DNA from 4 places in the Nocardia sp. NPDC004582 genome. Region 3 is predicted to be linked to each of the others. Evidence: riboswitches for the same ligand, from Rfam matches in the RefSeq annotation. Region 3 holds a riboswitch; each other region holds the start of a gene.
The links. Region 3 has a riboswitch for S-adenosylmethionine ahead of ACWELJ_RS11860 (rhodanese-like domain-containing protein). Riboswitches for the same ligand answer to the same signal wherever they lie in the genome.
Positions count from the first base shown of each region.

Region 1: it holds a riboswitch for S-adenosylmethionine, as region 3 does, so the genes downstream of both, ACWELJ_RS15015 (bifunctional o-acetylhomoserine/o-acetylserine sulfhydrylase) here and ACWELJ_RS11860 (rhodanese-like domain-containing protein) in region 3, are expected to answer to the same signal.
Region 2: it holds a riboswitch for S-adenosylmethionine, as region 3 does, so the genes downstream of both, ACWELJ_RS30615 (ABC transporter substrate-binding protein) here and ACWELJ_RS11860 (rhodanese-like domain-containing protein) in region 3, are expected to answer to the same signal.
Region 4: it holds a riboswitch for S-adenosylmethionine, as region 3 does, so the genes downstream of both, ACWELJ_RS21910 (aminotransferase class V-fold PLP-dependent enzyme) here and ACWELJ_RS11860 (rhodanese-like domain-containing protein) in region 3, are expected to answer to the same signal.

Region 1 is NZ_JBSGCY010000044.1:1,968-9,504, reverse strand. It holds gene ACWELJ_RS15035 (hypothetical protein) at 410-877, shown strand; gene ACWELJ_RS15030 (zinc-dependent alcohol dehydrogenase family protein) at 914-1,933, opposite strand; gene ACWELJ_RS15025 (MFS transporter) at 2,048-3,544, opposite strand; gene ACWELJ_RS15020 (TetR/AcrR family transcriptional regulator) at 3,681-4,418, shown strand; SAM riboswitch class IV at 4,452-4,563, shown strand; gene ACWELJ_RS15015 (bifunctional o-acetylhomoserine/o-acetylserine sulfhydrylase) at 4,660-6,009, shown strand; gene metX (homoserine O-acetyltransferase MetX) at 6,006-7,169, shown strand; gene ACWELJ_RS15005 (hypothetical protein) at 7,446-7,537, shown strand, end outside.
Region 2 is NZ_JBSGCY010000177.1:1,774-9,310, reverse strand. It holds gene ACWELJ_RS30625 (ABC transporter ATP-binding protein) at 1-532, opposite strand, end outside; gene ACWELJ_RS30620 (ABC transporter permease) at 495-2,348, opposite strand; gene ACWELJ_RS30615 (ABC transporter substrate-binding protein) at 2,349-3,509, opposite strand; SAM riboswitch class IV at 3,581-3,699, opposite strand; gene ACWELJ_RS30610 (HAD family hydrolase) at 3,854-4,489, opposite strand; gene ACWELJ_RS30605 (GNAT family N-acetyltransferase) at 4,613-5,440, shown strand; gene ACWELJ_RS30600 (MarR family winged helix-turn-helix transcriptional regulator) at 5,553-5,990, opposite strand; gene ACWELJ_RS30595 (SRPBCC family protein) at 5,983-6,408, opposite strand; gene fusA (elongation factor G) at 6,554-7,537, opposite strand, start outside.
Region 3 is NZ_JBSGCY010000030.1:44,067-51,603, reverse strand. It holds gene ACWELJ_RS11875 (amidohydrolase family protein) at 1-735, opposite strand, end outside; gene ACWELJ_RS11870 (FAD-dependent oxidoreductase) at 827-2,218, opposite strand; gene ACWELJ_RS11865 (Rv0361 family membrane protein) at 2,442-2,876, shown strand; SAM riboswitch class IV at 2,940-3,055, shown strand; gene ACWELJ_RS11860 (rhodanese-like domain-containing protein) at 3,085-3,507, shown strand; gene ACWELJ_RS11855 (O-succinylhomoserine sulfhydrylase) at 3,504-4,718, shown strand; gene ACWELJ_RS11850 (nitroreductase family deazaflavin-dependent oxidoreductase) at 4,802-5,203, opposite strand; gene ACWELJ_RS11845 (TetR/AcrR family transcriptional regulator) at 5,336-5,992, shown strand; gene ACWELJ_RS11840 (hypothetical protein) at 5,951-6,196, opposite strand; gene ACWELJ_RS11835 (type 1 glutamine amidotransferase family protein) at 6,534-7,175, shown strand; gene ACWELJ_RS11830 (MarR family winged helix-turn-helix transcriptional regulator) at 7,172-7,537, shown strand, end outside.
Region 4 is NZ_JBSGCY010000083.1:95-7,631, forward strand. It holds partial or broken gene ACWELJ_RS21890 (short-chain dehydrogenase) at 1-8, opposite strand, end outside; gene ACWELJ_RS21895 (TetR family transcriptional regulator) at 146-775, shown strand; gene ACWELJ_RS21900 (DUF2752 domain-containing protein) at 876-1,340, shown strand; gene ACWELJ_RS21905 (hypothetical protein) at 1,359-1,547, shown strand; gene ACWELJ_RS21910 (aminotransferase class V-fold PLP-dependent enzyme) at 1,581-2,894, opposite strand; SAM riboswitch class IV at 2,950-3,063, opposite strand; gene ACWELJ_RS21915 (biliverdin-producing heme oxygenase) at 3,318-3,983, shown strand; gene ACWELJ_RS21920 (LysE family translocator) at 4,138-4,770, shown strand; gene ACWELJ_RS21925 (flavin reductase family protein) at 4,774-5,238, opposite strand; gene ACWELJ_RS21930 (YbaK/EbsC family protein) at 5,389-5,862, opposite strand; gene ACWELJ_RS21935 (2-oxo-4-hydroxy-4-carboxy-5-ureidoimidazoline decarboxylase) at 5,903-6,223, opposite strand; gene ACWELJ_RS21940 (crotonase/enoyl-CoA hydratase family protein) at 6,370-7,191, shown strand; gene ACWELJ_RS21945 (MDR family MFS transporter) at 7,276-7,537, shown strand, end outside.

The sequences.
Region 1 (7,537 bases), on a different contig from region 3:
AGGAAGGTGGTGCTCCCATTGCACGGCCGGTGAGCACCGCTTGTAGCGGACCCCAGCTGTTCAACAGACAACGTATACGCATGACGCCCGGCACCGGACCTGTGGTACCAGGTCCATGTCCGATGTGGCGTCAAGCAAGACAAGCGTACTGCTGCTATGGACCTCACCGCGCGGGCAGCCCCCGCTGTGCGGGAACCCGCCCTCAGTTACTCACAAGTAGGGTGCGAGTGACCGGGCCCACAGTCACCAGTATGCCGACCACCATCGAGCCCGGCCCGCCGGGGCATACGCCTCGCCGGCCGGCCGGGCTCTTCCCTCGCGGTCCCGCGAGTGGTGTCCTGGATAGTGCGTCACCGACTCCGGCCTTCCGGCCGGGCCGGATCATCCAAGTGTCCGAGGAAGGCGCGCCATGACGACGATCCATCTCCATCAGACGACGACCGCGACGCCGGAGCAATTCCTTGCCGGTCTCACCGACTTCGGGCCGGGCAGGCACGAGCTCTTCGGCAACAGCGCTGACAGCTACCTCGAGGTGCATCACGAAGGCCCCCACGACGCCGATGTCACCGAGGGCTCGGCCGGTATCTGGGAACGCCTGCACTACGACTGGACCGACCCCCATCACGTGGTGATGACGACCACCGACTCCAACCTGTGGGGTGGCGCCTCAGGCCACACCTACACGCTCACGCAGCTGCCCTCGGGCGGGACCGACGTGGACGCCGTCGTGGTCCGCGACGGCAAGAACCTCAGAGGACGGCTCCTGGCGATGGTGCTCGGCCTCTTCGGCACGCGCGTCCTGGGAAAGACGTTCCAGAAGTCCGTCGAGGCCATCGAAGCGCGCAACCGCGGCGGAAACCCGACGCGAGAAGGGTGAACCGAACGACCGCCCGAGCCGAAGCAGAGTGGCGGGCTACGGCTCGAACACCAGCAGCGGTTTGCCGCCGTGCGCGGGCGCTTCGGCCGAATAGACCGCCTCGCCGAACTTTTCGACGGGAATCGGCCGGCCCTCCGGAACCCGCAACGCGCCGCTGTCGACGAGCCGCAGCGTCCGGTCGATCGTCGCGTTCATCCGATCCTTCGGGGTCTCGGCGAACCAGCGGAGCAGCCAGAACCCTCGAACGGTCTTGGTTTCGTAGATCAGCGAGCGCGCGAAGACGGGGATGGTGAGTTTGTCGGGGTCGGTTTGGCGGTGCGTGGACAGTGCACCGAAGACGACCAGCTCACCGTGCGGTCCCAGCGCCCGCGACACATCCGCGCCCACCTGACCGCCGACACAATCGATCGCCTTGAACACGCCGTCATGACCCGCCAGGTCGGCCACCCGTTCGCGCAGGTCCTCATCCTCCGTGCAGATCACCGCCGTCCCGCCCAGGGCGAGGATGTCCTCGACCGCGGATCGGCGACGGACCACATTGAGGGTCTTGAAGCCGACGTGGGTGCCGAGCTGGATGACCGACTGGCCCACGGTCGAACCGGCCGCCGTCTGCAACAGCCATTCGCCCGGTCGGACATCGAGTTCCGCTCCGGTCAAGATCACCGCGGTGAGCGGATTGCTGAGGACCTGGGCGGCCGTGGAATCGCTCATGCCGGTGGGAACGGGCCAGACCCGCTCGGCGTCGGCGACGACGTACTCCTGCCAGGTTCCCCGGACACCGACCGTGATGACGCGTTGCCCGACGGTGAGACCGTCTGTGCCGCTACCGAGTTCGTCGATCACACCGACGGATTCGATACCGGGCACGGCCGGGAACTCCGGGGTGAATCCGTATCTGCCGCGGACGGTGTGCAGATCGCTGGCATGAACGGGGACGGCCGACACCCGGATCCGGACCTCGCCGGGACCGGGCTCCGGGACGGGGCGGGGCCGCAGGTGCAGCACCTCGGACGGTTCTCCCACCGTGTCGGCGACAACTGACCGCATGGTTCTCATCGTCCTGACACTCCTTCGGTCGGATCGAGATCCCGCAACCTCCCATGCTGCCACCGACCCGATGCCCGCCGCGAGATTCGCGACGGGCATCGGTGCGGACTCACCCGCGGTGGTTCACACGCCCACGTGCACGGCGTGCTCGTCACCCTCGAGCAGGTTCTGCGGCTTGTCCCGGACCATGAACGCCGCGATCGGAACACACAGCGCGAAGAAGATCGCGCCGATCAGGAACGCCACGTTGTAGGAATGGATCGAGGCCCGCTCCATCACATGGTCGATGGTCATGTTGTTGCGCACGTACCGTTCGGCCACCTGCACCGAGATGGTGGTCAGCAGCGCGGTGCCGATGGAACCGCCCACCTGCTGCGCGGCGTTGAGCAGCGCGCTGGCCACGCCCGAATCCTCGGCGTCGACCTGGTGCAGCGCGGTGGTCTGCATGGACACGAACAGCGCGCCCATGCCCAGCGCGATCAGGATCATGGCGGGCAGCAGGGCGGTCGCGTAGCTGTCGCCGTACTCCAGCCGCGACAGCCACACCAGGCCCGCGGCGCCCAGCACCGAACCCGCCAGCATCAGCGGCCGCGGCCCGATCTTCGGCAGCACCGCCGAGGCGATGCCCGCCGACACCACGATGCCGGCCGGGAACGGCAGGAACGCCACACCCGTCTTCAGCGCCGAGTAGTGCTCCACGATCTGCAGGTAGAAGCTCAGGTTCAGGAACATGGCGAACATGGCGATGGGCACCAGCAGCGCGATCAGATACGACCCGCCGCGGTTGATCTCACCCGGAATACGCAGTGGCAGCAGCGGATTCGCGGTGCGGCTCTCGATGGCCACGAACGCCGCCAGCAGTGCTACACCCACCACGAACAACGCCAGCGTGGTGGAGGCCGTCCAGCCGTCGGAGGCCGCGCGGCTGAAGCCGTACACGATCGAGATCAGGCCGAGGGTGACGGTGACCGCGCCGGGCAGGTCGTAACCGCCGGTGCGCGGCGCGGGCACATCCTTGACCACGAAGGCGAACGCGCCGAGCAGGGCCAGCAGCGCGACCGGGGTGTTCACCAGCAGCGACCAGCGCCAGTTCGCGTACTCGACGAGCGCGCCACCGGCGATCAGGCCGAGCGCGGCGCCCGCCGCCGACACACCGGCGAACACGCCGAAGGCCCGGGCTCGTTCCTTGGCCTCGGTGAAGGTCACCGACACCAGTGACAGCGCGGCCGGGGCCAGCAGCGCGCCGAACGCGCCCTGCAGCGCCCGACCGGCGAAGAGTTCGGCCTGGTTCTGCGCGAGACCGGCCAGCGCGGAGGCCGCGGCGAAGCCGATCAGGCCGACCATCAGGATCCGGCGGCGGCCCAGGTAGTCGGCGAGGCGGCCGCCGAGCAGCAGCAGACCGCCGAAGATCAGGGTGTACGCGGTGAAGATCCATTGCTTGTCACCGTCGCTGATGTGCAGATCCTGCTGGGCGAACGGCATGGCGATGGTGACGATCGTGGCGTCCAGGACCACCATCAGCTGCGCCATGGCGATCACGCCGAGCGCCCACCAACGCCTGGAATCTTGTGCGGGACTTGCTTTTTCGTCTGTACCGAGAGCGTCCGTCGCTACGGTCATGAGCCTCTCCTCTGGAGTTCGAAGGCAGCATCACCATAGTGACCCCCACCGACAATTGGCGTCAAGGGAAAAATGTCGCACTACGACAGTTGTCATACTGGGACAGGAAAACGCATCAAGGACCTACGATGGAGGCATGTCGGAGTTGTCAAGTCACATCGGTGTGATCTCGCGTCACCGCCCCGGCCTGCGTGAGCGCAAGAAGCAGCAGACCCGGGCCCGGATCATCGACGTCGCCCTGCGGTTGTGCGACGAACAGGGCTTCGACGCCACCACCGTCGAGCAGATCGCCGACGCCGCCGATGTCTCCCCGCGCACCGTGAACCGGTACTTCGACAGCAAGGAGGCGATCGTCATCGCCCCCATCGAGAGCTGGGGACAGGCCCTCGCCGACCAGCTGCGCGCCCAACCGATCTCCGGCGACGAGATGGAAGCGCTGCTCGGCGCGTTCCTGGCGGTGGTCGACCAGATCATCGACTCCGACGCGCCCGTGCCCTTCCGCTGGTTCCAGCAGATGCAGCGCATCTCCCGCGACAGCGTCGCCGTGCGCGCGCTCAGCATGGAATCGGCCGACACCAAGACCCGGGCGGTGTCGGAGGTGCTGGCCGAACGCCTGCGGCTGCCCGAGGACCACCTCACCGTGCGGCTCATCGCCACCACCTGGCACGGCATCGTGCGGGTCGGCATGGAATGCGAGTTCGACGACGGGGACGAGTTCGCCGACTGCACCACGGTCACCACCGCCCGCGTGCTCGCCGACAGCGTCCAGGCCGCATTCAGCGAATTCCGTCGGGTCTGTTGCGGTGCGACAACGACATTTCCCCCCGTAAACGGGGAAAATACCGCTGTGAATGCGACAAACCCCACTGGGTAGATCGGGGCGATCGGCCGCTAGAATCCCGCATTAGGTCAAGAGCATCAGCGATAAGGCCCCGGCTTGCTGATCGGCAACCCTCCAGCTGCGGTGGGGTGCTCCGGGTGCAGACCGGGCGTTCGAAGGCCGAACGCAAGCGCAACCAGGAGGTCTACCGAGATGTGTTGTTGTCGAAGCCCATTCGCTTCTCGATAACGTCAAACCTCCGCCATTCGGCGACCTTGTTTTTGGAGCAGAACACATGAGTGACTCGACCGCACCCGCGGCCGTCCCCGCTGACGACGCCCTGGATCCGGCCAACTGGTCCTTCGAGACCAAACAGATTCACGCCGGCCAGGCTCCCGATTCCGCCACCGGAGCCCGCGCCCTGCCCATCTACCAGACCACGTCCTACGCGTTCCGCGACACCGACCACGCCGCCGCGCTGTTCGGGCTCGCCGAACCGGGCAATATCTACACCCGGATCATGAACCCCACCCAGGACGCCGTGGAACAGCGCATCGCGGCGCTCGAGGGCGGCGTGGCCGCCCTGCTGCTGGCCTCGGGCCAGGCCGCGGAGACCTACGCGATCCTGAATCTCGCCGAGGCCGGGGACCACATCGTGGCCAGCCCGCACCTGTACGGCGGCACCTACAACCTGCTGCACTACTCGCTGCCCAAGCTGGGCATCCAGGTCAGCTTCGTCGAGGATCCCGACGACCTCGAGCAGTGGCGCGCGGCGGTGCGGCCCAACACCAAGGCGTTCTACGGCGAGACCGTCGCCAATCCGAGCAGCTCGGTCCTCGACATTCCGGGCATCGCCGAGGTCGCGCACGCCGCCGGGGTGCCGCTCATCGTGGACAACACCGTCGCCACCCCGTACCTGATCCAGCCGCTGCGGCTGGGCGCGGACATCGTGGTGCACTCGGCCACCAAGTACCTGGGCGGGCACGGTTCCGCGGTCGCGGGTGTGATCGTCGACGGCGGCGCCTTCGACTGGACGGTGACGAACGAGGCGGGCGAGTCCCGCTTCCCCGGCTTCACCACCCCGGACCCCAGCTACCACGGCGCGGTCTTCGCCGATCTCGGCGCACCGGCCTACGCGCTCAAGGCCCGCGTGCAGCTGCTGCGCGATCTGGGCGCGGCGGTGTCGCCGTTCAACGCGTTCCTCATCGCGCAGGGTCTCGAGACGCTGAGCCTGCGCATCGAGCGGCACGTGGCCAACGCCCAGGCGGTGGCCGAGTTCCTGGCCGGACAGCCCGGCGTCGAGAAGGTCTACTACGCGGGTCTGCCCGCCTCGCCCTGGTTCGAGCGTGGCAAACAGCTGGCACCGAAGGGTGTCGGCGCCATCGTGTCCTTCGAGCTGGCCGGTGGGGTCGACGCGGGCAAGAAGTTCGTGGAGGCGCTGGTGCTGCACAGCCATGTCGCTAACATCGGGGATGTGCGCTCGCTCGTCATCCATCCGGCCTCCACCACGCATTCCCAGCTGACGCCCGCCGAGCAGTTGGCTTCCGGCGTCACACCTGGTCTGGTGCGGTTGGCCGTGGGCATCGAGGGCATCGACGACATCCTGGCGGACCTGCGCGCCGGACTGACGGCGGCGGCACATTGACCGTGAACATCGAATCGCGAACGTCCCGGCACGCGGCGGAGCGCTTGCTGCCGCCGCCCGACGGGACGCTCGGGAGCATCGCCATCGGCGACGTGGAACTCGAGAGCGGGGCCGTGATCCCCGACGTCACACTGGCCGTCCAGCGGTGGGGCGAACTGTCGGCGAACGCGGACAACGTGGTGCTCGTGGAGCACGCGCTGACCGGCGACTCGCACGTGGTGGGCCCCGCCGACGTCCATCACGACCAGGCCGGCTGGTGGGACGGCAGCGTCGGCCCCGGCGCGCCCGTGGACACCCGCGAATGGTGCGTCATCGCCACCAACGTGCTCGGCGGCTGCAAGGGCAGCACCGGCCCGTCCTCGCTAGCTCCGGACGGGAAGCCTTGGGGCACAAGGTTTCCCGCGATCTCCGTCCGCGACCAGGTGACCGCCGAGGCCAAGCTGTTCGACCTGCTCGGCATCGACCGCCTGGCCGCCGTGATCGGCGGCTCCATGGGCGGCATGCGGGTGCTGGAGTGGATGATCGGCCGGCCCGAACGGGTCGGCGCGGCCCTGGTGCTGGCGGTCGGCGCACGCGCCACCGCCGATCAGATCGGTACCCAGACCACCCAGATCGCCGCCATCAAGGCCGATCCGGACTGGCAGGGCGGCGACTACTACGGCACCGGGCGCGCACCCACGACCGGCATGGGCATCGCCCGGCGCATCGCGCACCTGACCTACCGCGCCGAGGGCGAGCTCGACCACCGTTTCGAGAATCACGGCCAGGGCGACGAGGATCCGCTCGCGGGCGGCCGCTACGCGGTGCAGAGCTACCTGGAGTACCAGGCGGAGAAGCTGATCGCGCGTTTCGATCCGGGCACCTACGTGCTGCTCACCGAGGCCATCAACCGCTACGACGTGGGGCGCGGCCGCGGCGGCGTCGCGGCGGCGCTGGCCTCGACGCCGGTGCCGTGCGTGATCGGCGGAGTGGACTCGGACCGGCTCTACCCGCTGCGCACCCTGCAGGAGCTGGCCGATCTGCTGCCCGGCTCCAAGGGGCTCGAGGTCATCCACTCCAAGGATGGGCACGACGGGTTCCTGACCGAGACCGAGGCGGTCGGCAAACTCATGCTGGAGACCATGGAACTGGCCCGCGCCCAGCGCGCGCCGGGTCACTGAACCAGCACTGTCCCCGGCGACGGCGGTATCGCGGCCATCGGACGGTACCGCCGCCACCGGACGGTCTCGCCGCCCGGAGTTGGTGGGCAGGCCCTGCCCGAATGCCGTATGTCCGCTGCCCGGCCGCTGCCACAGCCGGATCCGCGTTACGCGACGTATCGCGCCTGTTTCCTGCGAATTGTCATGAAGCGCTTCCGGTTTCGCGCGTATGACGCCTCCGTAACCGGAGTTCCGGAATGCGTGTGCAACGGGCGTATCCGCCGTAATCTATTCGGCATGACCGCCGCATTCGATGACATGGATCTCCGCGATCTCGTCGATCTGCTCTCCGAGGACGAGCAGCATGAACTCCGCCCGGCCATACTCCG
Region 2 (7,537 bases), on a different contig from region 3:
AGCGGTCCAGCTGGGCGTCGATGCGGGCCGCCGATTCGCGGCGTTCGGCCCGCGCCGCCGGGGTCGGCGCCAGCGCCACACCCAGTTCGGCCAGCAGCGACACCCACTTCAGCACCGGGATGTTCGCGAGCCGCCGCAGCGGGCGGGTGGCGCGCAGCGTGGTCTGCAACCCCACGTCCACGTTCTCGCGCACGGTCATGGTGCCGAAGACCCGCCCGTTCTGGAAGGTGCGGGCGATCCCGGCCGCCGCGGCCGCCTCCGGGCGACCGGGGCGAATCCGCTTGCCGCGCACCAGGACTTCCCCGGCATCCGGGTTCAGCACCCCGGAGATCAGATTCACCGTGGTCGATTTCCCGGAGCCGTTGGGCCCGATGATGGACACGAATTCGCCGGGGGCGATGGTGAATTCGACACCGTCCACCGCGCGCACCCCGCCGAACGAGCGCCGCAGCCCGGTCACGGTCAGCACCGCCTCCGGCCCGGTGGCGCCGGTCTCAGACCTCGACCGGGGTTGGTTCGCTTGTGCGGACACGATCCCTCCTCACCAGAATTCCCTGCGGCCGGAACCGCACCACCAGCAACAACACCAAGCCGTACAACACGATTCGCCAGGACGGCGCCAGCCGCAGCAGCTCCGGCACCCCGATCAGCACCACCGCGCCCAGCACCGCGCCGTACGGCGAGGCGGTGCCGCCGAGCACCAGGATGGTCACCACCAGCAGCGACATCGGCAGGTTGAACACGGTCGGATCGATATAGGAGTACTGGTGCGCCAGCAGCGCGCCACCGATCCCGGAGCAGAACGCCGCGATGGCGAACGCCAGCGCCTTGTAGTCGCGCACCGGCACCCCCGCCGACCGCGCCGCCACCTCGTCGGCCCCGATGGCCCGGATCGCGATCCCCAGCCGGGACCGCTGCACGCCGACGATCAGCGCCACCACCGCGGCCAGCACCACCAGCTCCAGCCGGAAAATATCGGTGTGCGTGGTGAATTCGAAGCCGAACACGCTGGGCGCGGGAATCCCGAAGATGCCGTAACTGCCGCGCGTCACCGATTCCCAGTTGCGGATGATCGCCACCGTGACGATGCCGATGCCCAGTGTCGCGATCGCCACGTAATGCCCGCCCAGCCGCCACAGCGGCGCGGCCAGCACCGAGGACACCACGGCCGCCACCACGCCCGCCGCCACGATGGCGGGCAGGAACGCCCAGCCGTGCGACACGGTCAGCACCGCCGAGGTGTACGCGCCGATCGCGATCGGCCCGGCCTGCCCGATGGCCAGCTGCCCGGCCGACCCGGCCACCAGCGTCATCGACACCGCGATGATCGCGTACGCCAGGATCTGGGTGCCCACCGAGATGCCGTAGTCGTCGGCGACCAACGGAATCGCCACGCCGGCGACCCCGAACGCGAGCAGCGCGTGCCACCAGCGCACTCGCAACTCCCGGCCCGAGCCCAGGAACGTCCCGGTCATGGGCTCGGATTCGATGGCGGGCGGCCGGGCCAGCAGCCCGCCGGGCCGCAGCACCAGGAAGATCACCAGCAGTCCGAACGTGATCAGATCCCGATAGCCGTCCCCGAACCAGTAGATGCCGAACGCCTCCACCAAGCCGAGCACGAAGCCGCCGAGCACCGCGCCCGGAATCGACCCGAGCCCGCCGATGGTGGCCGCCACGAACCCGGTCATGCCGACCACGCCGCCGCTGGTGGGCGAGATATTCGAGTTGTAGAGGCCGACGAAGATGCCCGCCAGCCCGCCCAGCCCGGAGGCGATGGCGAAGGCCAGCGACTGCACCCGCCCGACCCCGATCCCCATCTGCGCGGCGGCATCCGGATCCTGCGCGGTCGCGCGGATCGCCAGCCCGTGCCGGCTGAACCGCAGGAACGCCCACAGCCCGCCCATAACCAGCAGGGTGATGGCGAACATGACCACGTCCGAGGTGCCGAACCGCACCCCGCCCACCTGAAAGTTGTTGGTGGACAGCACCTGCGGGAAGGGCCGGGTGTCCGGCCCGAACACCAGGGCCACCACGTTCTCGATGATGAGCCCCACCGCCACCGTCGCCAGCAGCGCCGCGATGGCCGGGGCCCGGCGCAACGGCCGCACCGCCAGCACGTCGATGGCCACTCCGACCAGCGCCGTCACCGCCACCACCACGACCAGCGCGGCCCACCACGGCACCCCGTGCTGGGCGATCAGCCACCAGCCCAGCACCGAACCGAACGCGAAGATCGAGCCGTGCGCGAAATTGATGACATTGCTGACCCCGAAGATCAGGGTGATGCCCACGGCGATCAGCGCGTACGCGTTGCCGTGGACCAGACCCGCGATGAGCGTGTCGAACATCTACTTCTTGCTTCCGACGGGCACGAACTTGCCGTTCTGCAGAATCAGCTCGATCGGCTTGACCCCGCTGGGGCGGCGCGTCTGCTGATCGAAGGCGAAGGTGCCCAAGCCGATTCCGTCGAAGTCCTTGACCTCGCGCAGCCCCTTCAGCACACCCTCCCGGGTCGCACCGCCCGCCTTGGCCGCCTTCACCACCGCGTTCAGGGCGTCATAGGCGTACACATTGAAATCGCCCGGATCGGTGTTGAACTTGGCCCGGAACTTGGTGACGAAGTTCTGCACCTTCGGACTCGGATCCGAGGGCGTGAACACGCCGTTCACGATGTCGCCCTCGGCCGCCGCGCCCGCCAGGTCGATGAACTGCGGCGTGTTCTGCCCGCCGAAGAACTGCCCGGTGAACCCGACGTCCCGCAGCTGCTTGACCACCAGCGCCCCGTCCGGTCCATATCCCAGGTGCACGAAGGCATCCGGGTTGGCGTCGCGGCCCTTGATCAGCACCGGCCGGAAGTCCTGCGAATCCGGCAGGATCGCCGAGGAATAGGCGATCTCGATGCCCTTCTCCTTGGCGAACTGTTCGAAGAACTTGAAAGCCTGCTTACCCCAGTCGGTTTCGAGGTAGACGACCGAAACCTTCTTCGCCTTGGAGCGCACCCATTCGGCGTTGCGCTCCATGTACACGTCCAAGGTGATGGACGGACTCCACGAATAGTCCCCCGCCTTGGTGAAATCCACCGCGGAGTTGGTGAACCCGTACTGCACCAGCTTGCCCCGGTTGTACACCGGAGACGCCGCGATCGACGCGGGCGAGGAGAAGTCCCCCAGCTCCGCGATGATCGACTGATCACCCACGAACTTGGTCGCGATCGGCACCGTCTGCTTCGGATCCGACTGCGAATCCTCCCACTTCAGCGCCACCTTCTTGCCATTGATCCCGCCCGCGGCATTGATCTCGTCCAGCGCCAGATCGAACCCCTGCTGCCAGAGCCGCCCGTACTCGGCGGAATTGCCCGTCTTGGGCCCGGAGACACCGAAATACACCGTGTCGGAACTGCTTCCGGACGAGTCGCTACCGCAGGCCGCCGCCAGACTCGCGACCAGGGCCGCCGCCCCGACACCCACCGCCACCCGGAAACCACGCGACCGGGACAAGATCCTGCTCATAGCTACCTCTACATTCGCGCACCGGCACACCGCCGGGCAGGGGGACACGACCGCGACAGAGGAATGCGCGGTCCTGGCGCTTGCGCCACCCGGTCGGGCAGCGCCTGGTCGTCACCCGGGGCACCCCACCGCCCACGCGAGGGTTGCCGATCAGCCAGCCGGGGCTCGAAAAACGCTGATACTCGTGACCGTGTCCAGAAAGGTAGCCGTGACAACCGGCGGCCGACACCGTTCGAATCACCCTGATGCCAAACGCCACCCGGCCCCGCCGCCGGGAAATCTCCTGTCGCCCCCACGAATTGCCCCCTCGGCGGCATCGCCCCCGCGGACGCCGCCGCTCGCCCCTACGTCAGATGCGCTGCCAGCCAGGCCGGGAACTCGGTCAGATCGCGCAGCACCACATCCGCGCCCGCCGCCGACAACTCCTCGGCCGTGTAGGGCCCGGTGGTCACCGCCACCGAGGTCGCGTCCGCCACCTTGGCCGCGCGCACATCGCCGAGATGATCACCCACATAGATCGAGGCGCCGCGCTCCAGCAGCACCTCCCCCTTCTCCTCCGCCCAAGCGCCGCCGACCAGCTCGTCGACCGCCAGCCCCAGATGATTCAGATGCAGTTGCGCGTGCGGGCCGTTCTTCGCGGTGATCACCAGCACCCGGCCCCCGGCCTGGTGCACCGCCGCCAGCGCGTCCACCACGCCGGGCAGATGGTCCGACGCGTGCACCGCCAGCTCCGGATACATCTCCCGGTACATGGCCACCACGCCCGGTACCTCGTGCTCCGGGAACCACTGCGCCGCCTCGTGCGCCAGCGGCGGACCCAGCCGCGACACCACCAGCTCCGAATCGATCGGCACCCCGGTCCGCGCGGCGACGGCATCCCACACCGCGGCGATCCCCGGCCGCGAATCGATCAGCGTCATATCCAGGTCGAACCCGACCACGAGACCACCGGCGGAACCGCTCGAATCATCAACAGCCACGCCCCGACCCTACGGCCCGCCGGTTCCCGCCCCGCGCCTCGACCGCCGCGCACCGCGAAAATCGGAGGCGAGGCCACCGATCCGCGACCTAGGCTCGACCCCATGCCGAGCGATCAGGGAACGCTGTTCTGTGGAACCGAACTGGCCGAGCGCATCGAGCGGGCCGAAGCCGAGCTGATCGCCAAGGGCAGCGGGGCGGCCGCGACCCGGCTCGGCCCGGACGCCGGATTCGTGATCCCGATCGCGGGCGGGGTGGCGTCCTTTGCCGAGGACGGGTCACCGCTGAACAAGATCGCCGGACTCGGATTCGCCGGAATCCCCGAGCCGTCGGAACTCGACGCGATCGAGCAGCTCTGCGCGGAACGGAAAACACCTGTGCAGGCCGAGGTCTCACAACTCGGCGACCCCGGCGTCGGGGAACTGCTCACCGAGCGGGGCTACCGCCTGGTGTCGTTCGAGAACGTGCTCGGCCGCGAACTGCGCGGCGCACCGGTCGCGACCGTCGCCCCCGGTGTCGAGGTGACCCACAGCGGCGAAGACGAATTCGACACCTGGCTCGATGTCGTCGCGGAAGGCTTCGCCCACCCCGACACGCAGGGCGTGGCCTCCCACGAGGAATTCCCCGCCGACATCATCGCCCGCGCCATGCGCGACCTGACCGGCGCGGCGGACGTCCAGAGGTATCTCGCCCGGCGCGACGGCGGCGTGGCGGGCGGAGCCAGCCTGCGTATGTCCGGCGGCATCGCCCAACTCACCGGCGCAGCAACCCATCCCACACATCGGCGGCACGGCGTGCAATCGTCACTGCTGTCGGCCCGCCTCGCCGAGGCAGCCGCGGCCGGCTGCGACATCGCGGTGGTCACCACGCAGCCCGGCTCCAAATCTCAGCAGAACGTCCAGCGCCAAGGCTTCGCGCTGCTCTATACCCGGGCCATCCTGGTCAAGGGCTGACCGTCCGAGTACAGCCGTATCGATGGCTCGGATGGCTTCCGCGCGCGCAGAAGGATCACCGAACTCCGCGCTCCCGCGATCCGCCGTGATGGGCGCCGGCCAAGCGGCGGCGTCAGCTCGGGAGCCGGTGCGCGGCAATCGGTTTCAGCTGCTCGCGCAGTACGTCGCCGGCTACGCCGAAGAGCTGTTCGTCGGTGTCGACGGCGATCCGCACGCCCCGGCTCGCCAATTCCCGGCCCTCGGCCGTGAGTTCGATGCGCAGCGCGCGAGCGTCGACCGGGTCGGCGCACCGCGCCAGCAGCCCGCGCTCCTCCAGGCCGCGAATCACCTTGGACGCCATCATCCGGTCCGCGCCCGACATGTCCGCCACCTGTTGCTGGGTCGGCAACTCACCCGATCGACCCAGCCAGCCCGCCGAGGCGAGCAGGTTGAACTGGGTCGGCGTGAGCCCGAGCGGACGCAGATTGCGTTCCAGCGTCGCCCGCCACTCCAGGGCGGCGTGATGCAGCCAGAAGCCCGGACTCATGAGCGGTCCCCGTGGTTCAGCCACGCCGGCGTGCCTCCTGTTCCAATGCGGCGAAGGTGAGCGGCATGTCCGCGCGCATGCCCTTCTCCCAGATGAGCTTGAACAGCGGGCCCATCGGCCCGTGCACCTCGACCTGCTCGGCCACCCGCACCCGGCCGTCGCCGAGCGGGACGTAGGTGCGGTGCCCGCGCAGCTTCCCGAACGGGATGCCCGCTTCACTGGTCCACGACCGCCCCGGCTCCACGGCCACGATAGTGAACGGCCCGGCCGGCGCGCCCTTCGGCTTCACCCAGCCCTTGGTCCCGGCCGCGAACTCGCCGTCGATCCGGGACTTCTCCTCGTGCGGGTCCCATTCCGACCAGCGGTCGACATCGGTGGCGACCGCCCAGACGCGGTCCAGGTCGCCGGTGATCACGGCCTCCTCGGTGAACGAGTACATCATCGCCGTCTCCAATCGGGAAAATATGTTGTTGCGACAACAGTAAACGTAGTCGCGACAACAATCAACCCTTTCTATCGACCGACCCACGATGGATGGGCCCGGTGACGACGGCAACCAGGTGCCGCCGCCACCGGGCATCCGGCCGCTACGGGACCGGCGCGTAACCCAGCGGGCGCGCCGTGAACGTGCCCCGGCCCTGAGTCCGGCTCCGCAAACGCGTTGCGTAGCCGAACAATTCGGCCAGCGGCACCGTGGCCGTCACGACCACCGTGCCGGTGCGGTTCACCGACCCGGTCACCCGCCCCCGCCGGGCGGCGAGATCACCGAGCACCGCCCCGACATAGTCCTCCGGCACCGTGGCGGTCAGCTCCACCAGCGGCTCCAGCACCGCCATGGCACTGGCGCGCAAGGCTTCCCGCAGCCCCAGACGGCCCGCGGTGCGGAACGCCAACTCCGACGAATCCTTGGAGTGCGTCGCGCCGTCGGTGAGCGTGACCCGCAGACCCGTGACCGGATGACCGGCCAGCGGCCCCTCCGCCAGGGCATCCCCGCACCCGGCCTCGACCGCGCGCACGAACTCCGCCGGAACCCGGCCGCCCACCACCGTGGACTCGAACTCGAATCCCGTGGCCCCGGGCTCGGATTCACGCAGCGGCCGCACGTCGAACACGATGTGCGCCCACTGCCCGGAACCACCGTCCTGCTTGGCATGCCGGTAGGTGAAACCCCGCACGCCGCGCACCACGGTCTCCCGGTACGCCACCTGCGGCCGCCCGACCGTCACGCTCAGCCCGCGATCGCGGCGCAGCTTCTCCACCACGACCTCCAGGTGCAGTTCGCCCAGGCCCGCCAGCAGCGTCTGCCCCGACTCCGGATCGGTCCGCACCGTCAGCGACGGATCCTCCTCGGCCAGCCGGGCCAGCGCCACCGCCAGCTTCTCGATGTCAGCGCTGGTGCGCGCCTCCACCGCCACCGACACCACCGGCTCGGTCGGAGCCGGCGGCTCCAGCAGCACCGGGTCCTCCGGAGCGCACAGCGTCGCGCCCACCCGCACGGCCTTCGGGCCGACCAGCGCGACGATGTCGCCCGCGGGCGCGGACTCCACCTCCGCGTGCCGGTCCGCCTGCAC
Region 3 (7,537 bases):
GGCGGGCAGGCCGTAGAAGGCGCGGGCATTGTCTTCCAGGACCTTGTGCAGATCCGAGCCCACCGAGTCGGCGATCAGGGAGATGTCGGCGTCGCGGAAGGGCCGCCCGGCCCGGGTGCCCGGCAGATCGGTGCCGAACATGAGGGCTTCGGGGTTGACGGTGTGGATCTTGCGCAGCGCCGAGCCGACATTCATGGCCACCCGCCCGAAGCCGGAGGCCTTCACCTTGGCTCCCCGGTCGACCAGGTTGAGCAGGTACGGCAGGCAGTCGTCGGACATGCCGAGGTGGTCGATGGACAGCTTGGGCAGTTTGGTGATGACCGGTTCCAGCGAGCCCAGCATGGATCCGTCGATGTAGAGCTCGACGTGCCAGCCGGCCAGCTCGTAGGCGCGCAGCGCCAGCATGGTCAGCCCCACGATGTCGCCGCCGGCGCGCTTGAGGTTGAACCGGATCGCGCGGACCCCGGCCCTGCTCAGTTCGAGGATCTCGGCGTCGGTGGCGTCGACGTGCAGATTGGTGACGCCGACCCAGCCCTCGCCGAGTTCGGCGAGGGCGGCCAGCAGATAGCTCTGATCGGTGCCCTGGAAGGACCCGCTGACCACCGCGCCACCGTCGATATCGAAGCGGGACATGCGCTTGCGATAGTCGGCGATGGTGTACGGGTCGGGCAGGTAGCCCTCGTTCTCGACCAGCGGGAACCGCGGATCGAAGATGTGGAGATGGGCATCGAACACGTGATCAGCATGCCTCAGAACGGTGACAAGTGTGGACAACCTTGTCCGGCAGGCGGATTCACGCTGGTCACGACGTTGGGCCGGTGACCGCTCAGGAGGCCTTGTCGGGCTCGGAGGCGGCCAGCATCTCGTCGCGCTCGACGACCTTGACCCGCTCGCGGCCCTGCGGCTCGCCGAGGGCGCGCTCGTGCGCGTCCAGGCGGTACCAGCCGGCCCAGGTGGTGAACGGGATGCCCTTGCCCTCGAGGAACGCGGTGACCGCCTCCGGCTCCGGCTTGTCGGCCGGGACGAAGCCGGCGGCGTCGTCGAGCAGGCAGGCGATGGTCTCGTTGGCGTCGCCCTTGGTGTGGCCGATGAGGCCGACCGGGCCGCGCTTGATCCAGCCGGTCACGTAGGTAGCGGGCATGTAGCGAGCCGCGTCGTCGGCGTCCTCGTCGACGAGCACGCGCCCGGCCTCGTTGGGCACGGTGCCGGCCTGGTCGTCGAAGGGCAGGGCCGGGATGTTCTGCGACAGGTAGCCGACCGCGCGGTACACGGCCTGGATGTCCCAGTCCTTGAATTCGCCGGTGCCCTTGCAGTTTCCGGTGCCGTCGAGCTGGGTGCGCTCGGTGCGCAGGCCCACGACCTTGCCGTCCTCGCCGAGGATCTCCGAGGGGTTCTCGAAGAAGTGCAGGAACAGCTTGTGCGGGCGGTCGCCGACGTCGCGGATGGCCCACTGCTCGAGGGTGTTGCAGATCATGTCGACCTGCTTCGAATGACGGCGTGCCGCTTCCGAACCCTCGTCGTAGTCGATGTCCTCCGGATCGACGATGACCTCGATGGTCGGCGAGTGGTCGAGCTCGCGCAGCTCGAGCGGGGTGAACTTGGCCTGGGCGGGACCGCGGCGGCCGAACACGTGCACCTCGAGCGCCTTGTTGGCCTTGAGGCCCTCGTAGACGTTCGGCGGGATCTCGGTCGGCAGCAGCTCGTCGCCGGTCTTGGCGAGCACGCGGGCCACGTCCAGGGCGACGTTGCCGACGCCGAGGACCGCGACCTTCTCGGCCTCCAGCGGCCAGGTGCGGGCGACGTCGGGGTGGCCGTCGTACCAGGACACGAAGTCCGCGGCGCCGTAGGAGCCGTCCAGGTCGATGCCCGGCACGCCCAGCGCGCGGTCGGCGTTGGCGCCGGTGGAGAAGATGACCGCGTCGTAGAACTGGCGCAGGTCCTCGAGGGTGATGTCGACGCCGTAGTCGATATTGCCCAGCAGGCGGACCTGCGGCTTGTCGAGCACCTTGTGCAGCGCGGTGATGATGCCCTTGATGCGCGGGTGGTCGGGCGCGACGCCGTAGCGGATCAGGCCGAAGGGCGCGGGCATGCGCTCGTAGAGATCGATGCTCACGTCCGCGTCGGACTTCATCAACGCGTCGGCGGCGTAGATGCCGGCCGGTCCTGCGCCCACGATCGCAATGCGTAGCGGGCGGGTCGCTGCACTCTGTTCGGTCATTCTTCCGCGCACCCTTTGGGTCGAAACTAAATTGCCGTCAAAAACTCAGCCGTCGCTCTTAGCTTAGGCTAAGTTGACGCTCTGGCCTCGGCGACCTCCGTTGGCCCCCGACGCTGCAGCGTTGCTGCGTAGTCTTGCTATTCCCGCGCTGGGGCGGGAAATTCTGCTGATTCTATCGATGGCACGCGCCGGCCCTCACAAGGGGACCAGGCATGATCTACCCATGAGCGACGCCGAGGAGACCCCGGTCCGGATCGACCAGAACGAGACCCGCAGCATGTGGCCGTTCCTGGTGGCGGCGGGAATCATCGCGGTCGTGATCCTCGGGATCGTGGTCGCGTCGGTGGTGTCGCCGGTTGAGAAGAATGTCACAGATTCCGATCGGCTCTCGGCGGCTGCGGACGCGTTCATCCGGTCCCGGCAGGACACCGGGAAATACGATCCGCGCCTGCAGTGTCAGGCCTTCGACGACAAGCTCTCGCCCTTGCGAATCGCGGTCGAGACCGGCGGAACCATCGCCTACAGCAAGCTGACCGACGCGACTGTGCAGGGCGACGCGGCGACCGCGCAGGTCTCCTTCACCGTCGCGGGCGCGCCGACCACCGCGCCCTGGCACTTCGCCAAGGAGAATTCCCGCTGGTTGGTCTGTAATTCGTGACATCGGCCGAAAGCGCCGCCGGGGTTTGACAGTGGGGACGGTTCTTCGGCAATCTCAATCCCAGGTCATGAGTACCAGCGCCAAGCCCCGGCTGGCTGGTCGGCAACCCTCCTCCGCGGTGGGGTGCTCCGGGTGACGACCTGGCCTCGCATCGGACAGCGATGCGGCAAGTGCGGATTCTCAGGAGGTTCGAGTGAGCGCGGCGCATATGAAATACGAGGGTGACATCACGCCGAAGCAGGCGTGGGAGTTGTTGCGCGACAACCCCGATGCGGTTCTGGTGGACGTGCGCACCGAGGCCGAGTGGCGGTTCGTCGGCGTGCCCGACACCAGCGGCATCGGCCGCCCGACCGCGCTGATCGAGTGGGTCGACGTCACCGGCACCCCGAATGCCCGGTTCGCGGATCTGCTGAAGCAGTCGCTGGCCCACCGGACTTCGGATTCGGAGGCGCCGGTCATCTTCATCTGTCGCTCCGGCCAGCGTTCGATCGGCGCGGCCACCGCCGCCACCACGCTCGGCATCACCCCTTCGTTCAATGTGGTCGACGGCTTCGAGGGTGCGCTCGACGGCCAGGGCCACCGCGGCAGCACCGGCTGGCGCGCCGACGGACTTCCGTGGAGGCAGTCATGATCACCGGCGGCTCTTTCGAGAAACCGCTTCCCGAGGGCGTCGGCCCCGCCACCCAGGCGGTACGCGGCGGCACCCGGCGTTCCGGCTTCGACGAGACCTCCGAGGCGTTGTTCCTCAATTCGGGTTTCGTCTACGAGAGCGCCGAGGCGGCCGAGGCCTCCTTCACCGGCGATATCGAGCACTTCGTGTACTCGCGCTACGGCAACCCGACGGTCGCCATGTTCGAGGAGCGGCTGCGCCTGATCGACGGCGCGGAAGCCTGTTTCGCGACCGCGTCGGGCATGTCGGCGGTGTTCACCGCGCTGGGTGCGCTGTTGTCCGCCGGTGACCGGCTGGTCGCGGCGCGCAGCCTGTTCGGCTCCTGCTTCGTGGTGGCCAACGAGATCCTGCCGCGCTGGGGCGTGGAGACGGTGTTCGTCGACGGCGAGGACCTGAACCAGTGGGAGCAGGCGCTGTCCGTTCCCACCCAGGCCGTCTTCTTCGAGACCCCCTCGAACCCGATGCAGACCCTCACCGATGTGCGCGCGGTCTCGGATCTGGCGCATGCCGCGGGCGCGAAGGTGGTGCTGGACAACGTCTTCGCCACTCCGCTGCTGCAGCGCGGCTTCGACCTGGGCGCGGATATCACCGTCTACTCGGGCACCAAGCACATCGACGGCCAGGGCCGGGTGCTCGGCGGCGCGATCCTGGGCCCGCAGGACTACATCGACGGCCCGGTGAAGAACCTGATGCGCCACACCGGTCCGGCGCTGAGCCCGTTCAACGCCTGGACCCTGCTCAAGGGCCTGGAGACGATGCCGCTGCGGCTGCGCCAGTCGGTGGACTCGGCGCTGAGGATCGCCCAGTTCCTGGAGTCGCATCCGGCGGTGGCGTGGGTGAAGTACCCGTTCCTGTCCTCGCATCCGCAGTACGAGCTGGCCAAGCGCCAGATGTCGGGCGGCGGCACGGTGATCACCTTCGAGCTGAAGGCCGCCGACAACGAGGCCAAGAAGCGCGCCTTCGAGGTCTTGAACCGCCTGCGGATCGTCGACATCTCCAACAACCTCGGCGACGCCAAGACCCTGATCACTCACCCCGCCACCACCACCCACCGTGCCATGGGCCCGGAAGGCCGTGCGGCCGTGGGCATTACCGACGGCGTCCTGCGCATCTCCATCGGCCTGGAGGACGTGGAGGATCTCCTCAACGACCTGGACCACGCGCTGAGCTGATCCGACGATCTTTCCGAAGGGCCGGAACCCACTGGGTTCCGGCCCTTTTCGATGGGCCGATCGGGCGCTGCCGGCCCGGTGGATCAGTGCGCGGATCCGGATTCGAAGGTCACCGCGTTGCCGAGGTCCATGCGTAGGAATTCGGTGATGCGGAACAGCTTCGGCGGGCGGGCGGCATCCGCCGGCAGCGACTGGAAGGCCTCGGCTTCCCCGACGATGCGCGGGGCGGCGAGTTCCACGTCCCGGCCGCCGATCCGCAGGGATGCGCCGCCGGCCGCCAGGACATTGCGCACCCAGTCCGCGCGCGAGCCGTAGACCAGCACGAACACATACCCTCCCGGGACGGGATGGGCGTCGAGCGGGGTGCGGTAGATCGTGCCCGAGGTGCGGCCGATATGCGTCAGCACCGGCCATGTCCCGTTCGCGATCGCGCGCGGGTTGAACAGCCTCTTGTTGACGTGCCCCCACCATCTCGGCATCGGCATCGGAGTCTCCTTCTCTTACGAGTGTAAGGCTGGCTTACGACTGTAAGGTAGGCTTACGGGCGTAAGCCTGTCAATACCTTCGAACCGGGAGCCGCCGTGCCGCGCCGATCGCAACCACTCAGCAGGGAACGTGTGCTGGATGCCGCCATCCGGGTGGCGGATCGCGGTGGCGCGGAATCGATCTCGATGCGGCGGGTGGCCCAGGAACTCGGCGTGGAGGCGATGTCCCTGTATCACCACGTGCCCAACAAGGAGGCCATCCTCGACGGGGTGGTGGATGCGGTGTTCGCGGCGATCGACCTGCCGGATCCCGGCCGCGCGGACTGGCGGGACGCGATTCGGGTGCGCGCCCATTCCGCCCGGCGGGTGCTGTCGCGGCACCACTGGGCGCTGGGGCTGATGGACTCCCGCCGCGATCCCGGCCCCGCCACGCTCGGGCACCACGACGCGGTGCTCGGAGTCCTGAAAGCGGCCGGGTTCACGCTGGCCGACGCCGCGCACGCCATCTCGCTCATCGACAGCTATATCGGCGGTTACGTTCTGCAGGAAGCGAATCTGCCCGTCGCGACCCCCGCCGATGTCGAGGAAGTGGCGAGCGACATCCTCGAGCGCCTGCCCGCCGATCGGTACCCGCACCTGCGCGAGCTGATCACCGATCACGCCCTGCGGCCGGGCTACGACCACACGGGCGAGTTCACCTACGGCCTGGATCTGATCCTGGACGCGCTCGAGGCCCGCCGCGATCCGCTAGTCCCAATCGAACCAATCGAAGAAGTCGAACGGCAGTAGATGCTTGAGCCATCCCGGCGGGATGCCCCAGCCCGGAGGGAACAGGAAGTGCTTGGCGTCCCAGCCTTGGTTCACGTGCTGATCGACAGGGGTGGGGTTGTAGTTGGTGACCACATCGGCCTGGGTCGGGACGGTCACCGCGGTGACCGGAGCCACCGCAATAGCACCGGCGAGGATGGCCCGAGCCACCGTGTGCCTGGTCATTGCGAACATTGCTGAACCTTTCTGATGATCGAACGGTCGCGAGCCGGTCACCGCGTGGGGTTGCTGCCATGGCGCACCTCCGAATCTCCGGTCCGGCGCCGGTCGCACCGGGCGGGTTGGATTCGCGACTCGCGGCGGCGGTGTACGCCGAGGTCGACCGCGCGCGAGGGATGCCACGAAGGCCCAGGGGCAGTGCCGAGGGTTTGCGCCATCGCAGAGGGGGTCGACGTGCGCCATGGTAGGCACTCGAGGTCAACGGCGGGCCACGGTCGAGTCGATTCTTGGGACCTACCCGCATCCATTGACAGCATGCTGTCAAAAATGACAGCATGCTGTCATGATGAAAACAGTTCATATGGCCGTCTACGACACCTTTTCGGACTGGGAGGTCGGCCATGCGACCGCGCACATCAATCGAGAACTCTGGCACCGGGAGCCGGGAACATGGCAGGTCAGGACGGTTGGGAGTAGCGCCGAGCCGGTCACTTCGATGGGCGGCATGCGGGTTCTGCCCGATCTCGTGCTCGACGATCTGAAGCCCGCCGACAGCGCCATGCTGATCCTGCCTGGTCTGGATACCGAGCGGAATCCGGAGGCCTTGGCGGTCTTCGCGCGCAAGGCCCGGGAGTTCCTGACGGCCGGGGTGCCGGTCGCGGCGATCTGCGGCGCCACCTTCGGGCTCGCCCGGGAAGGGCTGCTCGACGATCGGCGGCACACCAGCAATGCCGCGGAATACCTTGCCTACTCGGGATATTCGGGTGGTGAGCGCTATGTCGAGCGGCCGGCCGTCACCGACGGCGACCTGATCACCGCGACCGGCACGCGCCCGGTCGACTTCGCCCACGAGATCCTCGCTCGCCTCGAGATTTTCGAGCCGCACGTGCTCGAGGCGTGGGACCGGCTGTACGGCGACAACGATCCGGCGGGCTTCTACGCCCTGTTCGAATACGAGCAGCAGCGCGCGGCCGCGGCGCGATGACGCGCACCGGGCAGGAACTGTTCGCGACCGCGGCGGTCACGTCGTTCAAGCTGAACGGCCAATTCCTCGGTATCGCCGAGGAATTGGCGAGGCCGTCCGGGATCACGGTGGCGTGGTGGCAGGTGCTCGGCGCGATCCTGCACGAGCCGCTGCCGGTGGCGGGGATCGCCCGCGAGATGGGCATCACCCGGCAGAGCGTGCAGCGCATCGCGGATGTGCTGGAGGGCAAGGGTTTCGTCGAGTACCGGCCGAATCCGGCGCATCGGCGGGCCAAGCTGGTGGCCATCACCGAGTCCGGTCACGACGCGGTCCGCGCGATCGACCCGCAGCATGCGGCGATGGCGAAACGCCTTGTCGCGCAA
Region 4 (7,537 bases), on a different contig from region 3:
AGGATCATCGCTAATTCAGTCCTTCGGAGGGTGACGACAGTCACTCGACACTGTTAAGCATTAGTTCTTAATCGTCAAGGAGAAGTTCTTTATCCCCAGGTGGGCGGCTACAGTGCACACTGTGGACAAGGAGGTCGGTGCTCGAATGGCAGTCACGGGGGCGCGCGAGCGCATCATCCTGGCGGCGGAACAGCTGATCGCCGAGCGTGGACCGGCGGTGCCGCTGCGCGATATCGCCGCGGCCGCCGAACAGCGCAACAATTCCGCGGTCCAGTACCACTTCGGCTCCCGCGACGGGCTCATCGAGGCGGTGGTCGAGCACCGGCTCGCCACCTTGGAGATCCGGCGGCTCGAATTGCTGGCCGAACAGGCCGGGACCGGCGTGACCAGCGTCCACGATCTGCTCGAAGCGCTGGTCATCCCCATGCTCGAGCTGGCCGACCGGCACGGTGTCCACCATTACGCGCGATTCCTCGAACAGATCCACACCCACCGAGCCGTCACCGACGCGGCGAATCTGGCCTCCGCCCAGCGCACCTCGGTGCGCGTGATCATGCAGCAGCTCGATCGGGAACTCGCCGACCTGCCGAAACGCCTGCGGCTGCGGCGGTTGCGCGCGCTGCCGACCGTGCTGTTCGCGCTACTGGCCGATCATGAACGCGCGGTCGAGGCGGGCAAGGTCGCCGCGGGGGATGTGGACGCCTGGGGAGAAATCGTGGACATGCTCGCGGGCGTGCTCACCGCCCCGGTAGTGGAACGCGCCCCGATCCGCTGAGGCCGCAACGCAATCGGGCGGCGTGATCGAGCAACGCAATCGGGTGCGAAGTTCGGTGTGACCTGGCAGGTGGGCGGTGGCCCGGCTACCGTTGATTCTCGTGGACACCACGGCAGCGGTACCGACGGCGGGAGCCGAACCAGGGCCTACGCGCCCGCGACGGCTCGGCGTCGGACTCCCGCTGCTGGGCGGTGCGGCCGTCGCCGGCGGCCTGGCGCTGCTGCACTTCCGGGACCCGCACGTGCAGGGGGCCTACGGGTTCTGCCCGTTCTACGAATTGACCGGGTACTGGTGTCCCGGCTGCGGCGGCCTGCGCGGCCTGCACAATCTGACCGATGGTCGGTTCCTGGACGCCATCCACAGCAATGTGCTGCTGCTGCCGTTGACGCTCGGCTTCCTCGCCTGGTGGGGCACCTGGCTGGTGCGCGCCTGGCGGGGCCGGTCGGCGCCGCCGCCGCTACCGCGGATCCTGCCCAGGTCGGCGCTGTGGATCGCGGTGGCCTTCCTCATCGTGTTCACCGTCGTGCGGAACACGCCGTGGGGTACCTGGATCGCGCCCGTCTGAGCGGAGGATGCTCTTCCTATGAGCCAATCGCTGAAGGAGCGGGTGCGAGACAAGCTGATCCGTCAGCTCGAGGAGGACGGACCGCCCGATCCGGAGATTCCGGACACCCGGCAGGTGTCGGTCCAGGACGACCTGGACCGACTCGAAGCGGTCGACGAGGACGACCCGCTGGTCGAGGAGCTCGCGGCCCGCTACCTGGTGCCCTGACCCGCTCCCGGCGATTCGGAATCCGCAGGGCTCTCAGAATCCACAGGGCGCGGCGCCGTCCGCCGAACCGCCGAAGGGCCGGGTCTCCGGGACCGGGTTCCAGTGGCCGTCGGTGCGGGCGTAATTCCAGGTCGGACCGTGCTCGACCAGGGTGGCGATCGCGTCGATGAGGCGGTCCACGTCGGCAGCGGTGGTGCCGAGTCCGATGCTGGCCCGCAGCGCCGCATCCACCCCGAGCCGCGAGAGCAGCGGATGGGCGCAGAACCGGCCGTCGCGCACCCCGATCCCGTGTTCGGCGGACAGATACGCGGCCACCTGGCCGGGCTCGAAACCGTCGACGGTGAAGGCGACGATGCCGACGGCGTCGGTGCTGTCGCGCCACACGCGCAGGAAGTTCACGCCCGGAACGGTTTTCAGCCCGTAGCGCAGCCGGTGGGTGAGGTACTGCTCGTGTTCGACGACGGTGGTCTCGTCCAGATCGGCGAGCGCGTCGCAGGCGGCGGCCAGCGCGGCCACCCCGAGCACGTTCGGGGAACCGGCCTCGTGGCGCTGCGGCGCGGGCGCCCATTCGACGCTGTCGGTGGCGACCGAGCGCACCGCGCCGCCGCCCGCCAGGTACGGCTCCGCGGTGTCGAGCCAGTCCCGGCGGCCGACCAGCACGCCCGCGCCGAACGGCGCGTACGCCTTGTGCCCGGAGAAGGCCAGGTAGTCGATGCCGGTGGTGCGCAGGTCGATCCGGCGGTGCGGGGCCAGCTGGGCGGCGTCGACCAGGATGCGGGTGCCGCACTGGTGCGCGATCCAGGCCAGCCGTTCCAGTGGCAGCAGTTCGCCGGTCACATTGGAGGCGCCGGTAACCGCCAGCAGCGCAGCGGGTTTCGAGCACAGTTCGGCGACCAGCCGCTGGATGGTCTCCTCGATGGTGTCGGCGACCGGCACCACCCGGCGGCCGTGCCGGGTCCAGGGCAGGAAGTTGGCGTGGTGTTCGACATCCAGCACCACGGTGTCGCCGGGCACGCAGGCGGCCAGCAGGTTCAGCGAGTCGGTGGTGTTGCGGGTGAACACCACCACCTGATCGTCGGCGGCGTTGAGGAAGCGGGCGACCGAGCCGCGCGCCGACTCGTAGCAGTCGGTGGAGACGCGGGAGGCGTACCCCGCCCCGCGATGCACGCTGGCGTAGAACGGCAGCAGCTCGGCGACCCGGTCGGTGACCTGCCGCAACGCGGGGGCGCTGGCGGCGTAGTCGAAGTTCGCGTAGCCGGTGGTCCCGCCCTGGACCAGCGGAACCCGGAGGTCACAGCCGGACACGGTGGCGAGGGGAGCACAGGTCTGGTCGGCGAAAGCGGTCATCACAAATCCCATCGGATTCAGGGGACACGCGATCGGAAGACAGGAATCGATCGTGAGTCCGCGCTTGCCGCGCCCGGTCGGGCGACGGCCCGGTCGTCACCCGGAGCACCCCGCCGCGGTGGAGGGTTGCCGACCAGCAAGCCGGGGCTTAGCGCTGGTACTCATGACCTGAAAGCGAGATTGGCAGACGCGTCACGGGCTTGTCAACCCTGCCCGCCTTCGCCTGTCGCGGTCCGCGCACGACATTCGGGGCGGCGGAGAAGCCGTGATCGACGGCACCGGCGGGGCGGAAAAATCATCCGAAAGTTGGAGTGGGTGGGCCGCAAAGTTCGAATCGCGAGATCGTTGCTGAGGCGTACGGTCGACTAGGAAGTTAGGGTAGCCAAAGTGGGGTGCCCCGGAGTTGACCACGAGGAGCCGACCATGTTGGACACGGACACCAGCGCCCCGTTCTCGACGCTCATTCGCACCGCGACCGAGCAGCAGCACAACGAGGCCGAGCACTCCACGTTCATGCGGGACCTGCTCACCGGGCAGCTCGGCGTCGAGGCCTTCCTCCGCTACACCGGCCAGCTCTGGTTCGTCTACGAGGCCCTCGAAAAGCATTCCGCCGCACTGGCTTCCGACCCCGTCGCGGGCCCGTTCGTGAAGCCGGAGCTGGCCCGCCTGGCCGCGCTCGAGACCGACCTGGCCCACCTCGGCGGCGCGAACTGGCGCGAGGAGCTGCGGCCGCTGCCCGCCACCGCCGCCTACGCCGCCCGCATCGAGGAGTGCGCGCAGGAATGGCCGGCCGGGTACGTCGTCCACCACTACACCCGCTACCTGGGTGATCTCTCCGGCGGCCAGGTCATCCGCGGCACCGCCGAGAAGTTGTGGGACCTGCCCAAGAAGGGCGACGGCGTGCGCTTCTACGTCTTCGACGAGATCACCAATCCGGCCGCGTTCAAGCGCGAGTACCGCGAGGCCCTGGACCAGCTTCCCCTGGAAGGTCCCGAGGTCGATCGCGTGCTCGACGAGGCGCGACTGGCGTTCACGATGAACACCGACCTGTTCCGTGAACTGGGTGCCGAGACCAGCGCGCGGAACTGAGAACTCGTCACCAGAGGCCGTCGCACCCCGTTCATCAGGCGGGGGCGGCGGTCTTCGCCGTTTCCGGGGGTGACCCGTTGGCCCTGCTCGTCGGGGGCAGGGTCAGCGATATCACCCTTGCGTCGCGTCGCCGCGATGGGTTGCCATGGAGGGCATGAGTTTTCCGCTGCTGCTGAGTTTCGCGGGGTTGTGCGTGCTGCTGGCGCTCACCCCGGGCCCCGATACCTTCCTGGTGCTGCGATTCTCGATGGCCGGACCGCGACCCGGGATCGCGGCGGCGGTGGGTTCGGCGTTCGGCGGGATCGTCTGGGCGACGGTGGTGGCGGCCGGGGTGGCGGCGCTGCTGGAACAGTCGGCGACGGCGTATCGGACGCTGAAGGTGATCGGCGGAATCTACCTGCTGTACTTGGGGATTCGGGCACTGATCGAGCATCGGCGGGCGCGGAACGCGGAGGCCGGGCCGGAGGCGGCGGTGGTGCGGGGCACGCCCGCGTCGATGCGCTCGGCGTTCGCTGCCGGATTGCTGTCGTGTGTCTTCAATCCGAAGGTGGGGTTGTTCTATCTCGCGGTGCTGCCGCAGTTCCTCACCGAGGTGACCTTCCTGAACACGCTCACCCTCGGCGCCATCGAATCCAGCATCGCGGCGATCGAGATGATCCTGCTCGCGGTGGCCGCCGCCCGCGCGGTCGCCTTGTTGCAGCGCCCGCGGATCCGGGCCCGGCTGGAACAGACGAGCGCGGCGATCCTGGCGGCGCTGGGTATCGGCACCGCGGCCTCGGCGGCCTGAGCGTCAGTCGGCGATCTCGGCGCGGTGATAGGCGCCGTTGTAGTACACCAGCGGGCCGGCCGCGGGCGAACTCTCGGTGTTGTCGTGCACCTGGGTCACCAGCCCGATGACCAGCGTGTGATCGCCGATCGGGATCAGCTGGTGCACGGTCGCGCGCACCCAGATCGGGGTGCCGTGCAGAACCGGCTCGCCGGAGCCGAGCGTGGCCCACAACGACCTGTCGGTGAAACGCTCCTCGGCGGACCGGCTGAACCGCTGTGCCAGATGCTTCTGATGCTCGCCCAGGAAGTGCACCACCAGCGATTCCGCGCCGAGCATGGCCTCGATGCTGGAGGAGGTCTCGGCGATATTGAACGAGATGAGCGGCGGCTGCGCCGACAGCGAGGCGAACGAGGTCGCGGTGAAACCGACCGGACCCTGCGCGGAGTTCAGCGTGACGATGGTGACGCCGGCCGGATAGTGCCGCATGGCGGCGCGGAACTGCTGCGCGGTGATGCCGCTCAGGTCGTCGGGCACGTGTAGCTCGGCGCCGGGCGTCGGAGAATCGGTCACGTCAAGAACCTACGTGGTCGCGGGCCCAGGTATTCCGGGCTGTCGGAAAACCCTCGTCGGCGGCGGTCAGTCCACGTCGATGGCCAGGCCCGCGGTGATCCGGACCAGCTCCCCGAAGGTCGTGCGGAACAGGGTGTTCGGATGCCCGCCCGCCGCCCACAGCTCCCGGTACTGGGCCAGCGCGTTGTCGACGAAGGTGGGCAGATTGGTGGGGTGCCCGAGCGGGGCGACGCCGCCGATGGGCTGCCCGGTCACCTCCCGGACCATGGCCGCGGGCGCCCGGCTGAGCGTGCCCTCCAGGCGTTGCCCGGTGCGCTCCAGATGCACCTGGTGGGCGCCGGAGACGAGCAGCAGCACCGGATCGTCGTCGAGCAGGAACACCAGGGATTTGGTGATGGCCCCGACGGTGACGCCGACCGCGTCGGCCGCATCGCGCGCGGTGGGGGTGGGCGTGGGCTGGGTGATGATCACCCCGTGATGGCCGCGCGCGATCAAGGTGTCGGAAACCTTCGACGCGACCGGTGGCAGGGACCTGCGCATGGCAACCAGGGTAGAGCGATTGCGGTGGATGTGCGGGGGATCAGTAGTCGGGGTAGCCCTCCTCGGGTCCCAGCATCGCGGTGAGGCGGGCGCGCACGATCGGGGCCAGCGCGTCGACGGTGCGCTCCGGAACCGACTGGTGCGCACAGGAATCGAAGACGCGTTCCAGATCGATCGCGGACATGGCGCGCAGTTCCGCCGCGGCGGCGGTCTGGAGGGCGGCATGGCCCGGGTAGGGGCGGCCGTCGGCGATCTTCTGTGCCCAGGTGACATTGCAGCAGCATTCGTACAGGGCATGAATCGCACGACGGCGGGGGAGGGCGTTGAAGCGGTCGAGGCCGATTCCGTGATGCATCAACATCGTGACCTCACACACAGGAGGAGCAGTTTGTGCGGACGCGATAATCGTCCGCCTCCGGGCGCCGCGAAAACGCTGGGACGCAGCAGATTTAGCACAGGGTTTACACCGGCCAACCTACTCGCCGGTAACCCCTATACGCTGGACCAATGACCGAATGGAAGGCTTTCGAAGTCGAAAGCAAGGACCACATCGCGACGGTGACGCTCACCGGTCCCGGCAAGGGCAATGCCATGGGCCCCGACTTCTGGCGTGAGCTGCCGCTCATCTTCCGTGAGCTCGACGCCGACCCCGACGTCCGGGCCATCGTGCTCACCGGCTCCGGCAAGCATTTCTCCTACGGACTGGACCTGCCGGCCATGAGCCCGCTGTTCGGGCCGCTGCTGGCCGACAAGGCGCTCGCCGGGCCGCGCACCGACTTCCTCAAGCACGTGCGCGACATGCAGGACTCGGTGACCGCGGTCGCCGACTGCGTCAAGCCCGTCGTCGCGGCCATCTCCGGCTGGTGCATCGGCGGCGGCCTGGACCTCATCGCCGCCGCCGACGTCCGCCTGGCCAGCGCGGACGCCAAGTTCAGCCTGCGCGAGGCCAAGGTGGCCATCGTCGCCGACATCGGCTCGCTGCACCGGCTGCCGGGCATCATCGGCGAGGGGCACGTGCGCGAGCTCGCCTACACCGGCAAGGACATCGACGCCGCCCGCGCCGAGAAGATCGGCCTGGTCAACGACGTGTACGCCGACCAGGAAGCCGTATTGGACGCCGCCTACGCCATGGCGCGGGAGATCGCGGCCAACCCGCCGCTGGTCGTGCAGGGCATCAAGGACGTGCTGGACCAGCCCAAGCGCGGCAAGATCGCCGACGGACTGCGCTACGTGTCCGCCTGGAACTCGGCGTTCCTGCCGTCGGAGGACCTGACCGAGGCCATCCAGGCCGTCTTCGAGAAGCGCGACCCGCGGTTCAAAGGGAAGTAACAACTCTCGGGCCCGTCCCGAAAAAGGGACCCCATGCCTCCGGTTCCCGGCCTATCGTCTTGGTCGGGGGCTGGAGGTTTTGGCATGGCGACATCCGAAGTGGGCGAAGCGACCGGCGCGGGCGGCTTCACGCATCGGGAGATATTGGTGATCCTCTCCGGGCTGCTGCTGGGCATTCTGCTCGCGGCGCTGGATCAGACCATCGTGTCCACCGCGATCCGCACCATCGCCGATGACCTGAACGGGTATTCGCTACAAGCCTGGGCGACCACCGCGTACCTGATCACCGCGACGCTGGCCACGCCGCTCTACGGCAAGCTCTCGGACATGTACGGGCGCAAGCCCT